Regions from separate parts of the Lentzea sp. NPDC059081 genome, predicted to be linked through region 1. Evidence: riboswitches for the same ligand, from Rfam matches in the RefSeq annotation. Region 1 holds a riboswitch; each other region holds the start of a gene.
What was found. Region 1 has a riboswitch for cobalamin ahead of ACFWV3_RS31505 (FecCD family ABC transporter permease). Riboswitches for the same ligand answer to the same signal wherever they lie in the genome.

Region 1 (2,192 bases):
GCAGGGTCGTGGACTTGCCGCTGCCGTTCGGGCCGACGATGCCGACCACCTCGTCGTCGGCGGACAGCGTGATGTCCTCGATGATGCCGTCGACGGTGAGCTGCTGGACGTCGACGCGCATCAGCGGCCTCCGAAGACGTAGGTCCTGCGACGCATGAGGAAGATGAAGCACGGCACGCCGATCGCGGCGGTGATGACGCCGAGCGGCAGCTCTTCCGGCGCGGCCAGCATGCGGGCGGCGACGTCGACCCAGACGAGGAACGACGCCCCGGCCAGCGGGGCGAGGGGCAGCACGCGCCGGTGGTCCGCACCGACGACCATCCGCGTGAGGTGCGGCAGCATCAGTCCGACGAACCCGACGGCACCGCTCACCGCGACCAGCACGCCGGTGATGCCCGCGGTGACGATGAACAGGTGCGTGCGGAACCGGGTGACCGCGACGCCGAGCGTGGTCGCGGTCTCGTCCCCCATCGCCAGCGCGTTGAGCTGCCGCGCCTTGGTCATCAGGTACACGATCCCGAGGACCGTCACGGTCAAAGCGATCGGCAACGACTGCCAGTTCGCCCCGCCGAGACTGCCCAGCAGCCAGAACATGGCGCTGCGGGCCGCCTCGCCGTGCGGCGCCTGGAACACGAGCAGCATCGCCACCGCGGAGAACCCGTACGCCAGCGCGGTTCCGGTCAGCACCAGCCGCAGCGGTGTGAGCCCTCGGCTCGTGCGCGCGGTGAGGTAGACCAGCGCCGTGGCGCCGAGACCCGTCAGGAACGCGCCCGTGGACAGCGCGTAGACACCGAGGCCCTGCAACACCCCGAGCGTCGCCACGGCCGTCGCCCCCACGCTCGCGCCCGACGAGATGCCGAGCACGTACGGGTCCGCGAGGGCGTTGCGGACCATGGCCTGGATCGCCACGCCGACCACGCTGAGACCGGCGCCCACGACCGCGGCCAGCAGCACGCGGGGCAGCCGGATGTCCCAGACGATGTGGTACTGGCCGGCGAGGTCGGCGGGGATCGTGCCGCCGGTGAGCGCGGCCCACAGCAGGTCGAGGGTGACGTCGAACGGCACGGAGACGGGACCGAGCGCCACGCCCGCCACGATGCTGACGACGAGCACGCCGACGAGCGCGCTGATCTTGGAGATCACTGGGTCCCTTCCCGCAGTCCACGGCAGGAGTCGGAGTAGCTGTGCATGCCGTGTGCGGGTATTCGGGCTTGCCCCCGGGGAGGGGCCTACCGTTGCGGGTCAGCGCCGGACTTCGACCGGACTTCCCCCACACGCGACATCTGCACTCTAACCCGACACGATCACGTGTCCGTCCGGTACCGCATGAGCGCACCACTCCCCTTCTGCTCCACGGACGTGAGACGCAGCTCTCCCGGAACGGTGAAAAGCCGCTCGCCGGCACCCAGGACCGTCGGGAACACCATCAGCCGGTACTCGTCGACGAGACCGTGTTCGGCCAACGCGCGCACAACGCTGATGCTGCCCACGACGACGATGTCCTGACGTGCCTTCAGCGCGCGCACGGTCGACACGAGATCGTCCGTCACGGATGAGTTCTGCCACGCGTCCGCGCTGGTCAGGGACTTGGACACGACAACCTTGGGGATGGCGTTCATCCGGTCGGCGAACGGGCCGGTGCGGCTGGGCCACAGCTTCGAGAAGTGCTCCCAGGTCGTGCGCCCGAAGAGCATGACGCCGGTCTCGAACAGCGGGCCGAGGTCGAACTTGTCGCCCGCCACCGCCTTCTCCCCGTGCCGGAACGCCCAGCCTCCGCCGGGGGTGCCGGCCCGTCCGTCGGGGTCCTCGACGACGTCGTCCAGTGTGACGAACTCGGTGACAATCAGATCGCTCATGCCAGTACGTACCGGCGACGGCGGTGATACTCATCGCGATGACGAGCACCGGTTTCGAGACGCGTCTGGAGCAGCACCGCCGCGAGCTGCTGGCGTACTGCTACCGCATGCTCGGATCGGTCCACGAGGCCGAGGACCTGGTGCAGGACACGCTGCTCCGCGCGTGGAACGCCCGCGAGCGCTACGACGAGCGCAAGGCCTCGGTCCGCACGTGGCTGTACCGCATCGCGACGAACGTCTGCCTGACGGCGCTGGAGGGCAAGGCGCGCCGGCCGCTGCCGTCCGGGCTGGGCGCGCCGGGCACCGATCCGGAGGCCGCGCTCGTGCCCGCCTTCG
Region 2 (2,192 bases), on a different contig from region 1:
TGTCCTGCATGGACACCCAGTAGCGTGAACTTCCGTGTCTGAGTTCGCCGAGGTCCTCGAAGCGCTGCGCCGGGTGCGCGGGATCAACCCGTTCTTCGCCCTCGACGTGGGCAGGCCCGACGACTCGTGGCTGCCGGGGACGGCGCTGCTCGAAGGTCCCGCCCTCAGGAACACCATCGACGCCATCGCGACCCGGTACGACGCCGACGAACCCCGCGTCGCGGCCAGCCTGTTCTTCCTCAGCTACACCGCGCGGCTGCTCAGCCCGCTCACGGCCGCGGACCTCTCGATCGACGTGCGGCCGGAGAACCTGTGGTGGCACCACGACCCGGTCAACGGCCTGAGCGTCCGCATCGACCTGCCGCGCCTGGGCCCACCGGCGGCGGAGGCGCTCGCCCCCGTGGTGGAGGCGATCCAGGACGTAGCCCCGGTGGCACGCGGGTTGCTGTGGGGCAATGCCATGTCGAACATCGCGGGCGCCCTGAAAATGGTCGTGCGCGCACGCATGCTCACGGCCGAGGAAGCGGAACTGCGCGGTGCGCGGCTGATGAGCGCGCCGCCGTTCGAGCAGGCGGGAGAATTCTTCTCGATCCCCGGCGAGGTCGCGTTCCGGCGCCGGAGCTGTTGTCTTTACTACCGCGTCGCCGCAGGTGGGAAGTGTGGCGACTGTCCACTCGTGAAGTGAGGAACGCAACAACTCTTATGGCCGGTTGTGCTTAACGGGCCGCTCAACTTACGGTGCACGCGCCGCAGTGACGGGAAGCCGGTGGAAATCCGGCGCGGTCCTCGCCACTGTGACCGGGAAGCGGCCCTCGCCGAGCACGTCACTGGTCCCCGCCGGGACTGGGAAGACGCGGGGGCAGCGGTGATCCGGGAGTCAGGAGACCGGCTGCGGCGCCGCAAGGAGAGTTGACCTTCCACGAGGTATGGAGGAGCCCGTCATGACGAGCCCCGCAGCAAGCCTGTCCGCCGTCCGCGTGCCCAAATGGGCCTTCGCCGTCTCACTGCTCGGCCTGATCGTCACCTACCTGGTCCTGCAGGAGAACGGCCTCGCGCTCGGCGCGGGTTCCGAGTTGCTGCACGAGTTCTTCCACGACGGCCGCCACGCCCTCGGCGTCCCCTGCCACTGATCCGCTGATCACGCAGATGACGACGACGTACAAGTCGATCGCACTGCGCGGGATCGCGGCCGGCGGCATCGCCGGTGTCGCCTCCGCGCTCGTGCAGCTCCTGGTCACCGAGATCCCCATCCGCGCCGCGCTGGCGGTCGAGGAGGCTCGCGCACCCGCCGGCGACGAGGCCGGCCATTCCCACGGCGGCGAGGAAGAGCTGGTCAGCCGCGGCGCTCAGGTCGTGGGCGGCATGCTCGGCGTGGTGATCGTCGGCATCGCCGTGGGCCTGGTGTTCGCCACGGCCTACGCGCTGTCGAAGCGCTGGTTCACCGACCGCACCCCGTTCAGCCGCAGCCTCAGCTTCGGCGCCGCGGTGTTCGGCGCGGTGGCCCTGCTGCCGTGGCTCAAGTACCCGGCCAACCCGCCGGCCGTGGGCGACCCGGAGACGGTGAACTACCGGACCGCGCTCTACCTGGGCGTGGTGGTGGCGGGCCTGGCGATCGTGTGGGGCGCGAGCTGGCTCGCCGACCAGCTGCGCGCGCAGTCGCAGCCGGTGCGGGTCACGGGCGTGCTCCTCGCGGTGGTCGCGGCCGTCGCGGTGGTGCTGCTCGCGTTCCCCGCGCCGCCGGACACGATCCCGGCGGACATGCCGGTGGCCGTGCTGTGGCAGTTCCGGCTCAGCTCGCTCGCGCAGCTGGCCACGCTCTACGTGGGCATCGGCGTGGTGTTCGGCCTGCTGGTCGACCCCGCTACGCGCAACACGAAGACACCCGCCGCCGCGCTTTAGAGCGCGCGCAGCACCTCGAGATCGACGCCGGCGAGGGAGTCGCGGAACACCCGCCGCTCCCCCGTCGGCACCTCGACGTCACAAGGCACCACGAGCACCGTGCACCCGGCCGCCACAGCCGCCGCGACACCGGTCGGCGAGTCCTCGATGGCGACACAACGGGCCGGATCGACCGAGAGCAGCCGCGCCGCCTTCAGGTACGGCTCCGGCAGCGGCTTGTTCAGCCCGTCGACCTCGTCACCGCACACCGTCACGTCGAACAGGTCGCGCCCGATCGTGTCCAGCGCCACCTC
Region 3 (2,192 bases), on a different contig from region 1:
GTAGCGGACCAGCACCTCGCCCGACGGGGTCAGCCGCACCGGGCGGGCGCGCACCAGCAGCACCCGGCCGGTGCGGTGTTCGAGGGCCTTGATCCGTTGCGAGACAGCGGAGGGCGTGACGTGCAACGCCGCGGCCGCCGCGTCGAACGTGCCCGCGTCGACGACGGCCAGCAGCGTGCGCACCAGGTCGAGATCCATCACGAGCGCTAATGCTACGTAAGAATCTTTAGCTGTTCTCATCTAAAACGCGTCAATACCGTTCTGCGGTGTGACTGACCTCCTCCTCGGCTTCGGCACCATGATGACCCTGATCGTCGCGATCGGCGCGCAGAACGCTTTCGTGCTGCGCCAAGGACTTCGACGGCACGCCGTGGCGAAGGTGGTCGCCGTCTGCGCCGTCTCGGACGCGATCCTGGTCGCGGTGGGCGTCGCCGGGTTCGGTGCGGTCGTGCGGAAGTGGCCGTCGCTGGTCACCGCCGCCGCGGTCGTGGGCGGGATCTTCCTGCTGGGGTACGGGTTCCTGGCGGCCCGGCGGGCACTGCGGCCGTCCTCGATGGATGTCTCCGGCGAACCGTCCGGACGACCCGTGCTCACGGCGCTCGCGCTGACGTGGCTCAACCCGCACGTGTACCTCGACACGCTGTTCCTGCTCGGGTCGATCGCGGCCGGCCGGTGGCTCTTCGGGGTCGGCGCGGTGACGGCGAGCGTCCTGTGGTTCGTCGCACTGGGGTTCGGCGCCCGCCTGCTCAGCCCGCTGTTCGCGAGGCCGCGCGCGTGGCGGGTACTCGACGGCGTGGTCGCCGCCGTGATGACGGTCCTCGGAGTCGCCTTGATCGCCGGCGCGTGACACGCGCATCTTGGGTGGTGATCAAGCGGCCACCACCACATGTAGTATCTGCCGCGCTGGTGGTTCACCGGCCCGGAGCAACGGGCGGGTGAGGCAAGAGGGAACCCGGTGGAAGTCCGGGACTGCCCCGCAGCGGTGAGTGGGAACGAAAGCCGTCAACGAAGCACTGGGCCCAGGCCTGGGAAGCGACGGCCGGTAGGAGCGTGCCCGGCGCCCACGAGTCCGAAGACCTGCCACTGGTGTGCGCGCAAGCCTGCGCGCACTACACGGTGCCCCGAGGGAGGGCGGCTGTGTGCACCGGTGGCGTGTCCACCGGCGCGCGCACGCGTTCTCTCGGGCTTGCTCGCGAGGAGAGAGCGTGCCCGACCAGCCGACACCGCTGGACCGACTATCAGGGGTCGTCCACGAAGCGTGTGCCGACCTGCCCAACGCCTCGGCCGAGGCGGTCCTCGCCGAGACGAAGCGGAACCTCTACGACGGCATCACCGACGCCGAGCTGGCCCTGGCACCGATCATGGCCGCCCGCGCGATGGTCGAGCTCGACCCGGACTACTCCTACGTCAGCGCCCGGCTGCTGCTGGACAAGCTGCGCACCGAGGCGTGCGGAGTGCCGCTGACGCACGCCGAGATGACCGAGCGCTACCCGTCGTACTTCGCCTCGTTCGTCCACCACGGCATCGAGCTGGGCCAGCTCGACCCCCGGCTCGCGGACTTCGACCTCGCCCGGCTCGGCGCGGCACTGGACGCGTCCCGTGACCTGAACTTCCAGTTCCTGGGCATGCAGACGCTGTACGACCGCTACTTCCTGCACCACGACGACCGCCGCTACGAGCTGCCGCAGGCGTTCTTCATGCGCGTGGCCATGGGTCTCGCGCTGCAGGAGGACGACCGCGACGCCCGCGCGATCGAGTTCTACGAGCTGCTCTCGTCGTTCGACTTCATGTGCTCGACGCCGACGCTGTTCAACTCGGGCACCACGCGGCCGCAGCTGTCGTCGTGCTTCCTGACGACCGTGGACGACGACCTCGCCTCGATCTTCCACGGCATCAGCAACAACGCGCTGCTGTCGAAGTTCGCCGGTGGGCTGGGGAACGACTGGACGCCGGTGCGCGGGATCGGTGCGCACATCAAGGGGACCAACGGCAAGTCACAGGGCGTGGTGCCGTTCCTGAAGATCGCGAACGACACGGCGGTGGCGGTCAACCAGGGAGGAAAACGCAAGGGCGCGGTCTGCGCCTACCTCGAGACCTGGCACATCGACGTCGAGGAGTTCCTCGACCTGCGCAAGAACACCGGCGACGAGCGCCGCCGCACCCACGACATGAACACCGCGAACTGGGTGCCG
Region 4 (2,192 bases), on a different contig from region 1:
CCCGCGCCACGCAGCGTGGGCCGTGGCGGCACGGGCGACGACGAGGTCCGCCCGCATCCCGTCGACCTCGAAAGCCGCGCAGACGGCGGCGATCCGGCGCAACTCACCGTCCGGAAGGGACACTTCGGGCAGCTTCGCCTTGGCGTCCGCGATCCGCTGCTTCAGCGCAACGTCCTCGTGCGCCCACTTCGCCGCGAACGTCACGGGGTCCGCCTCGTAGGCCAGCCGCCGCCGGATGACCTCCGCACGCACCCCCACGTCCCGCGCCGCCTTGACCTGGACCGTGAGCCCGAACCGGTCGAGCAGCTGCGGCCGCAGCTCTCCCTCCTCGGGGTTCATGGTCCCGACCAGCAGGAACTGCGACGGGTGCGACACCGAAACACCTTCGCGCTCGACGTGCGCACGCCCCATCGCCGCAGCGTCGAGCAGCAGGTCGACCAAGTGGTCGTGCAGCAGGTTGACCTCGTCGACGTAGAGCACGCCCCGATGCGCCGCCGCCAGCAACCCGGGCTGGAACGCCCGCACGCCCTCGGTCAGCGCCTTCTCCAGGTCGAGCGACCCGACCAGCCGGTCCTCGGTCGCGCCAACCGGCAGCTCGACGAGCTTCGCGGCTCGCCGTTCCACCCCGTCGTGCGGCGCGTCGGGGCAGTCCGCCGTACCCGGTACGCAGCCGAAACGGCAGTTCGCGGAGATCTCCAGCTCCGGCAGCAACGCGGCGAGGGCACGCACGATCGTCGACTTCGCGGTCCCCTTCTCGCCGCGGACGAGAACACCACCGATGCCGGGGTGCACGGCGTTCAACAGCAGGGCCAGCCGGAGGTCGTCATGTCCGACGACAGCCGAAAAGGGGAACATGCGCGGTGAAGTCCTTCCTCGGGTGTCCACGCCCGTGGTCGGTCGAGTGACGAGGGGGACGAGTTCCTGACTCCCGGAGCGGGTCCGGTCACAGTCGCGGGACGGCGCCGGATTCACACCGGCTTCCTCGCGCTCCCCTCACAGCCCCGGCATCGTCGCATTCGGCGGGGGCAGGACCAACAGCCAGGTGAGCGACATCGCCTCGGGAAGTGCGGTATCGTTGCGGTGCGCAGTCGCAGTAGCGCTGCGAAGTGGACCCGGCAGCCTTCCGGACGGTGGGTGGGCCGGGTTTCGCGGTTTCAGAGGACGTGCACTGCCTCGACCAGTGGCTGCACGCGCTTCTTCCAATGGCCACCGCGGTGCCAGCACCACGCGATCGCATCGGGCAGTGCCAGCAACGGCTCCTCGTGGGCTCGGTGGTGCCGGTAGACGAGCATCTCGTGGCAGCCCTGCTCGCGGACCGTGCGGTACAGCAGCTTCTTGTCGGCATCGAGGACCGAGTCGTCCTGTTCGAGCACCAGCATCGAAGCACCGGACTTCGCCAGGTCCGCGACCAGGTGGACCAGGCACGCGTCCCGCTGCCGGCGGCGTGCGCACCCCGACCCGTCGTAGATCGTGACGGCAGGCGCGATCTCGACGACCGCGTCGAGGATCTGCTTCCGGCGCTGGTCCGACTCCTTGTGGAAGTGGATGCGCCGTTGGTTGGCCATGATCAGACCGCGCACGGTCCGACGTGCGGCCGCGAGATCGCCTGACACCAGGGCTGCCGCGGTGACGAGATAGCCCTTTTCCTTCGTCTCGTCCACGAACACATGGCCGGTCACGCCGCACTGCCCCCTGCTTCGACAACGGAGGCCAGATGGTGGCAGAACCCGCCCGTACACGATCGAGGTAGTGGGATGTCCTCAGATCAAGCTCTGGAACTCCTCCCAAGCCGAAGCCACCTCGTCACCGGTCCACTCCAACGCCGGCCCAGCCACCGTCACCTCGGTCTTCGCCCCCACCCCAGTCCCATCCGGCCAAAAAGACCCGAGGAACTTCCCGCTGACCTCGGTCAACCGAGCAGGATCCCCGCTCAACCGCAACGCGAACTGGTGCGTATCAGGCTCCGGCAGCCCCATGGCCGCAGCCACCACCTTCGCGTGCGCGACATAAGACCCCAACCGGGGCAACACGGTGTCCAACCCGTGCAAAGCAGACAAAGCAGCAGGCCACTGCTGGAACAGCATCCCGCCGTACCGATGCCGCCACACCCGAGCCTGCTCGACGAAGTCAGCAGACCCGGCCAGCGCCGCCCCGGAGATCCCCTCCAGCGACTTGTAGAACGACACGTACAC

Region 2: it holds a riboswitch for cobalamin, as region 1 does, so the genes downstream of both, ACFWV3_RS41825 (CbtB-domain containing protein) here and ACFWV3_RS31505 (FecCD family ABC transporter permease) in region 1, are expected to answer to the same signal.
Region 3: it holds a riboswitch for cobalamin, as region 1 does, so the genes downstream of both, ACFWV3_RS16035 (ribonucleoside-diphosphate reductase subunit alpha) here and ACFWV3_RS31505 (FecCD family ABC transporter permease) in region 1, are expected to answer to the same signal.
Region 4: it holds a riboswitch for cobalamin, as region 1 does, so the genes downstream of both, ACFWV3_RS40555 (putative cobaltochelatase) here and ACFWV3_RS31505 (FecCD family ABC transporter permease) in region 1, are expected to answer to the same signal.

The regions. Positions count from the first base shown of each region.
Region 1 covers NZ_JBHYGW010000018.1:68,417-70,608, forward strand. Annotated here, with positions in the region: gene ACFWV3_RS31500 (ABC transporter ATP-binding protein) at 1-121, opposite strand, end outside; gene ACFWV3_RS31505 (FecCD family ABC transporter permease) at 121-1,143, opposite strand; cobalamin riboswitch at 1,179-1,300, opposite strand; gene ACFWV3_RS31510 (dihydrofolate reductase family protein) at 1,305-1,856, opposite strand; gene ACFWV3_RS31515 (sigma-70 family RNA polymerase sigma factor) at 1,895-2,192, shown strand, end outside.
Region 2 covers NZ_JBHYGW010000039.1:35,650-37,841, reverse strand. Annotated here, with positions in the region: gene ACFWV3_RS41830 ((2Fe-2S)-binding protein) at 35-685, shown strand; cobalamin riboswitch at 756-888, shown strand; gene ACFWV3_RS41825 (CbtB-domain containing protein) at 942-1,130, shown strand; gene ACFWV3_RS41820 (CbtA family protein) at 1,147-1,899, shown strand; gene ACFWV3_RS41815 (HAD family hydrolase) at 1,896-2,192, opposite strand, start outside.
Region 3 covers NZ_JBHYGW010000006.1:134,103-136,294, forward strand. Annotated here, with positions in the region: gene ACFWV3_RS16025 (LysR family transcriptional regulator ArgP) at 1-198, opposite strand, end outside; gene ACFWV3_RS16030 (LysE/ArgO family amino acid transporter) at 299-847, shown strand; cobalamin riboswitch at 891-1,100, shown strand; gene ACFWV3_RS16035 (ribonucleoside-diphosphate reductase subunit alpha) at 1,206-2,192, shown strand, end outside.
Region 4 covers NZ_JBHYGW010000035.1:33,100-35,291, forward strand. Annotated here, with positions in the region: gene ACFWV3_RS40555 (putative cobaltochelatase) at 1-855, opposite strand, end outside; cobalamin riboswitch at 895-1,019, opposite strand; gene ACFWV3_RS40560 (hypothetical protein) at 1,155-1,679, opposite strand; gene ACFWV3_RS40565 (threonine aldolase family protein) at 1,761-2,192, opposite strand, start outside.